DNA from 2 places in the Rothia sp. HMSC064D08 genome. Region 1 is predicted to be linked to the other one. Evidence: predicted binding sites of a transcription regulator. Region 1 holds the regulator's gene; the other holds the start of a gene.

Region 1 (3,134 bases):
CCGCGTTTATCGGAGTGAAGGCGGGTAACACCTAAGCCGTTCAAAGTTACGATGTCGCCGCTTTGTGCGCCTTCAGGGATGGTGATCTCTTGAACCCCATCGAAGGTTTCTAAGGGTACGGTGGTTCCTAAAACGGCTGCGACCATAGGAATATTCACCGTTGTGGTGAGATTATCACCATCGCGAACAAAGTATTTATCGCGCTTAACGTTGAGATCAATATAAAGATCGCCATTGGGACCACCATTGAGTCCAGCTTCGCCTTTACCTCGCAGACGTATGCGGGCTCCGTCATTAACACCGGCGGGAACGGTGAAGGTCAGCGGGAGTTTTTCGCCCACACGGCCCTGTCCGTGGCATTCTGGGCAGCGGTGTTTGATGACGGTGCCATATCCCTGACAGCTGGGGCACTCTACCTGCTGCATGACGGTTCCTAGGATGGATTGAACACGGCGCTGCATGAATCCCTGGCCATGACAGGTCTCACAGGTTTCGGGGTGGGTTCCGGGAGCTGTTCCTTCACCTTCACAGGATTTACAAGTGACGGCCGTGTTAAGCTCTACAGTCTTTTCGACGCCAAAAACTGCGTCTTTGAGGGATATTGAGACGTTGATAAGTGCGTCTTGTCCCTGGCGTACGCGGGACGCGGGACCGCTTTGTCCACCGCCTCCGGTAAACATATCGAAAAGATCTTGGAACCCGAAACTTCCTGAGCCGAAGCCGCCAAATCCTCCTGCGCCTCCGGGGAATCCTGCACGACCCTGTTCGTCGCCGGTAGCGTCGTAATTACGGCGTTTCTCGTTATCTGAGAGTACTTCATAGGCGAGGGTTACACGTTTGAACTCCTCAGCTGCCTCTTCGGATGGGTTAACATCGGGGTGCAGTTGACGCGCCTTTTTACGGTACGCTTTTTTAATCTCTTCGGGGCTTGCGTCCTTTGAGACTCCAAGAGTTGAGTAGTGATCGCTCACGTGTTTCTTCTATCCTTTTCGTACCGGAGTGCTCCGGGTATGGTGTCAATATAAAATCTGTAAATTTGTGGGGCTCTGAGGAGTTACCCGCTTGATGTCATGATGCTCGTGTGCCTAAGACATGACCTAGATAGCGAGCTACCGCGTTCACCGCCGCAATGTTACCACGGTAATCCATGCGGACTGGACCCACCACGCCAAGTTTTGCCGTATGCTTCCCCAGGGCGCCTTCATTGTCTGGTAAATGTTGTTTGCCGTATGAAACTACAACGGGTGAATCGTATTCACCAGTGACAATAGAAGCTCCTTGAAGCGCTTGCTCCGTATTCTCGTGACCGATCCTTACACTGTACCCGGCTTCTTGAACCGATGCGTGAGACAGCACGCGAAGCAGCGTAACTTGTTCTTCGAGCGCATCCAAAATGGGAGCTATGCTCGCCGAGAAGTCGTCGTGACTTCGTGCTAGGTTTGAGGTGCCAGAGATCGCGAAGCGAATATCTCGTTCAAAATAAGGCTGTGCTCGCAGATGATCCACGATAGCTTCGGTGAGCTCCGGAGAGCGGCCTCGCAACGCTGGATGATGCGCTTCTGGCAGCAATGCACTTATGTTTTCGAAAGGTAAACCCTGAAGCATTTTAAGCAGGTTCTCTTTAATCGCTGCAAGAGCTGACACAGTTTCATCATGCGCTAAGGCTGTAGTCTCTGGCAGTATCACAGTGACCCGGTGGATTGTGCCAAGATCACTGATAAGCAATGCTAAGAGCGTGCGTGAATCTAGGGGTACGAACTCAAGATGCAAGAGAGTTCCAGCGTTACGTGTTGGGTACTGGATAAGCGCCACCTGATGCGTGAGATGGGCAAGTGTTCGGGTGGCGGCTTCAATCATGTCTTCTACGCTGTGTGCGCTTTCAAGAATTTGCCGTAACGCCGAAACTTGGGTTGCAGAGAGAGCACGCGGCGCGGCTAGAGCATCGACGAAGAACCTGTATCCCTGTTCTGTAGGAATACGCCCAGCGCTGGCGTGCGGTGCGCTCAAAAGCCCCTGTTCTTCTAAAGCTGCCATATCATTGCGTATTGTGGCACTGGATACTTGAAGATGGTGGCGCTGTGCCAGCGTCTTTGAACCTATGGGTTCGCCTGTGCGCACGTAGTCTTCAACGATTGCCTGCAATATGCGCATGCGGCGTTCGTGTGACATGGTACTCCTTGCGACCCTATCGGTGGTTAATAATCTGGAAAAGCATAATCTGGCACTCTTGTTGAGAGAGTGCTAAAAACTACTTTTATCATAGCCGGGTAACCCCTAGCGGTACTAGTCTTTCGCCAGAAGCGAGTTATCAATACTTTAGAATTGGATGGGTTCTGCCAAAAGCTAACCTGTGGAAACCAGGCAATATCCGTGGTGCCGTTGTACGAAGGATGCAAGATATGAGTGAACGATACGCTTGGGGTGCACAAGATCTATCACGTGCCTCAATAAATAACAGGCCTGCTCCTCCTCGTCGGGTCGAGCTAAAACGCGGGATGGTCCTTGAGGATCTTAACGGGTGGGTTGGCGAAGTAGTGCGTGCCGAACGTATCGGTGGAGAAATATTTTTCGGGCTTGAAGACGCTCGCGGACGGGTCAAAAATTTTCCGTTAGGAATCGGGTACTTCCTTGAGGGCGAACCTGTTGAGATTGTTGCCCCAACACCACGAAAGACCTCAGGGCGCAAAATTTCTCGTTCTGGTTCGGTAGCAGTTGAAAACGCTCCAGCACGGGTGGCGCGCGCATCCAGAATCTGGGTTGAGGGGCTTCATGATGCGGAACTCGTCGAGAAAGTGTGGGGCCATGATCTTCGGATTGAAGGTATTGTGGTCGAGCCCCTTCATGGTGTTGATGATTTAGCAACTGCCGTTAAAGAGTTCTCCCCCGGTCCAGAGCGACGACTTGGAATTCTTGTGGATCATCTTCTGGAAGGCACCAAGGAAGAACGTATTGTGGCGGAGGCTTTAGCTGTTCCCGGCGCTGCTGGAAATATTAAGATTGTGGGGCACCCTTTCATTGATATTTGGCAGGCCGTCAAGCCGCAGGTTCTCGGAATTCCGGCATGGCCGCAGGTGCCTCGAGGTGAGGACTGGAAGAAAGGAATTCTACGTCGGTTGGGACAGCCACATCAAAAC
Region 2 (3,134 bases), on a different contig from region 1:
CGCCACCGCCGGGGACGATGCCCTCTTCAACGGCTGCCTTCGCGTTGCGCACAGCATCCTCGATGCGGTGCTTGCGTTCCTTCAGCTCAACCTCGGTTGCCGCACCAGCCTTGAGCACAGCCACACCACCGGCGAGCTTTGCCAGGCGCTCCTGCAGCTTCTCGCGGTCGTAGTCGGAATCGGAGTTTGCGATCTCGGCGCGAATCTGTGCCACGCGGCCCTCAAGTGCGGCGGCGTCGCCAGCGCCCTCAATAATGGTGGTCTCGTCCTTGGTGACAACAACCTTGCGTGCCTTACCCAGCATCTCAAGGGTTGCGGTATCCAGGGACAGGCCAACCTCTTCGGTAATAACCTGACCGCCGGTGAGGATCGCAATATCAGCCATCATAGCCTTGCGACGGTCACCGAAACCGGGTGCCTTCACGGCAACGGACTTGATGGAGCCGCGCATCTTGTTCAGCACGAGCAGCGCCAGAGCCTCGCCCTCAACATCCTCAGCAATAATCAGCAGCGGCTTGCCGGACTGCATGACCTTCTCAAGAACGGGAACCAGATCCTTCACGTTCGAGATCTTCTGGTTGACCACCAGGATGTAGGGGTCTTCCAGCACAGCTTCCTGACGCTCAGGGTCGGTCACGAAGTAGCCGGAGAGGAAGCCCTTATCGAAGCGCATACCCTCGGTGAGTTCCAGATGCAGGCCGAAGGTGTTGGATTCCTCAACGGTAATCACGCCTTCCTTGCCGACCTTCTCCATAGCCTGAGCGATCAGCTTACCGATCTCTTTATCGCCCGCAGAGATGGATGCGGTTGCCGCGATCTCTTCCTCAGTCTCAACCTCTTTCGCGGAGTCGAGCAGGGTCTTGGTGACCTCCTCAACAGCCTTCTCAATACCGCGCTTGAGGCTCAGCGGGTCAGCACCAGCAGCCACGTTGCGCAGGCCCTCACGCACGAGCGCTTGAGCGAGCACGGTTGCGGTGGTGGTACCGTCACCTGCGATATCGTCGGTCTTCTTGGCTACCTCTTTGACGAGTTCAGCGCCAATCTTTTCATAGGGGTCTTCAAGCTCGATCTCTTTGGCGATGGAAACACCGTCGTTGGTGATCGTGGGTGCGCCCCACGACTTCTCAAGCACGACGTTGCGGCCACGGGGGCCAAGAGTTACCTTAACGGCATCGGCTAGAGTGTTCAGTCCGCGCTCTAGACCGCGGCGAGCTTCTTCATCAAAAGCAATAAGTTTTGCCATGTGGCTATATCCCTCCTGGACGTTTCGAATGGAGCGCTCAGGTTTTCCGGTCTGCCGAAGCAGATTTTGATACCGGTTTTAGCACCTGAAGGCGCCGAGTGCTAAAAACAATTTTGGCACTTGGTGCGCCCGAGGGCAAACATTTTGAGCACCGAATTTAGCTTAATCGCCCTCAGCGCATTCTTGAGGCACGCGGAAAGCCGCAATGGGGTGAACGGGTACGGCTTCGAGGCGAATGCACGGAGCGGAAACACCAGTTTCGAGCGCCGGGTAATGTTATGTGCGAGCGCATAAGGCTCATAGAACGTTCCCGAAACTAGCGGGGATGATAAACGGTACCGCACACCGCGGTATCAAGCCGATTGATACCGTTAGCTGTAGTCGGTGGCGAGCACCACCACAATATCGTTCTCGCCCAGAATCGAGGTGTCTGAGCTCTCCTGAACCGTCGTAATGTTCAGGGTTTTCGCAATAGCTTCGGCCTGTGCCTTCTTGGCCTCGTCCTTGTAGTAGACCGTGCTGGACTGCGGCGGGGTGCCCGACCAGTTTGCGGTTTCGGTAATCGTGTAGCCCTCAAGCGCGGCGCTTGCCTTGGCCGCAGACCCGCCGGGCGCGGATGCGTTATAGACCGCCACGTTCGCATCCTTAGCCTGCTCGGATGCTGAGGCAGAGGGCGACGATGACTCCGAGGGCGAGGCGGGGGCGCTGTAGCTCTTGGCGCGCGCGGCGGCCTCGGGCGAGCTGCTGCGCGGGTGGTTAATGTACATAGCGCCGCCGATCACGAGCGATAAAATACCGGCGACGACAACGGGAATAATGCCTTTGGGGCTCTTGGAAGGGTCGTCAATCACACCGCGGTATGTTCCACGGCGGGCGGTATTCTCGTCGATGTCGTCGAATTCATCATGCGGGTATTGGCTCATGACTTCCCTAGGTTGAGTAATAGACGTACCGCTCTGCGCGGTGGAGCCCTGCCAAAGCTCTCTCTTACAGGGTACCGTATGGGGCTTTATCCGTCCTGTTCAGAACGGCGTGCGCTCATGCACACATCGGTGCGGCTGCCTCTAACTGCGGTCGCGAACCTCGCGCAGGCGGTGCATCAGGATAGGTTCGGCGGCGATCACACGCTGGCTATCGATCATCGTGTTAAGTTTCTGGTAGTAGGCGATCGGGGTGAGCCCGAGCGCGGTAATCGCTTTCTCTTTGGTGCCCTGGTACTTCCAGTGTCGTTTTTCCAGGGCGATCATGGCACGCTCTAAATCGGTGAGGGCGGATTTTCGCGTGTTCTCAGTTTCTCCGCCGGTTTCGCGGGTCTCGGAAGTGTCGGGGGCAGAAGAGGCAGGCTGTGTTGTAGGGCCGGGTTCAGAGTTATCGGCGGGGACTGCCGCTGCGGGTTCGGCGGCATCGGAGCCGCCAGCAGGCGAAGGTTCGGGGGTTTCCGAAGAAGGTATCGGCATCTGGATTCCTGACGAACATAGGTGGTCTACATGAACACTTTAGAGTATGTTGGTTGAAGTCACCGTGTTATTAGAGTCAAATTTTCTCAGGGAGTATTTTCATGACGAACCCGCCGCTGACCGACATTATGAGCGAAGACTGGGCGCAGGCCCTCGCGCCCGTCGAAGATAAAATCCACGCCATGGGCGAGTTTTTACGCACCGAACACGCGGCGGGACACCGAACTTTTCCCACAGGTCAGAATATTTTCCGCGCATTCTCACGCCCCATGAACGAGGTCAAGGTGCTGATCGTGGGGCAAGACCCCTACCCCACCCCCGGAAACGCGATGGGGCTTTCGTTCTCGGTGCAGCGGGATATGCCCCTACCGAAATCGCTCATCAATATTTACCGGGAATTGTCCGACGATTTGGGGATTGAGCCCGCGCAGCAC

The links. Region 1 encodes HrcA, which represses chaperone genes, less so after heat shock. Its sites were predicted from a motif close to TTNGCACTCGNNNNNNNCGAGTGCNAA; they were not measured.
Region 2: groL (chaperonin GroEL) is a predicted target of HrcA. The motif match lies at 1,322-1,348, and genes of this name have one in related genera.

The regions. Positions count from the first base shown of each region.
Region 1 is NZ_KV797900.1:420,599-423,732, forward strand. Features, by position in the region: gene dnaJ (molecular chaperone DnaJ) at 1-971, opposite strand, end outside; gene hrcA (heat-inducible transcriptional repressor HrcA) at 1,069-2,169, opposite strand; gene HMPREF2625_RS08605 (DUF3097 family protein) at 2,400-3,134, shown strand, end outside.
Region 2 is NZ_KV797895.1:334,044-337,177, reverse strand. Features, by position in the region: gene groL (chaperonin GroEL) at 1-1,243, opposite strand, end outside; gene HMPREF2625_RS03760 (LytR C-terminal domain-containing protein) at 1,615-2,166, opposite strand; gene HMPREF2625_RS03755 (DUF3263 domain-containing protein) at 2,308-2,700, opposite strand; gene HMPREF2625_RS03750 (uracil-DNA glycosylase) at 2,802-3,134, shown strand, end outside.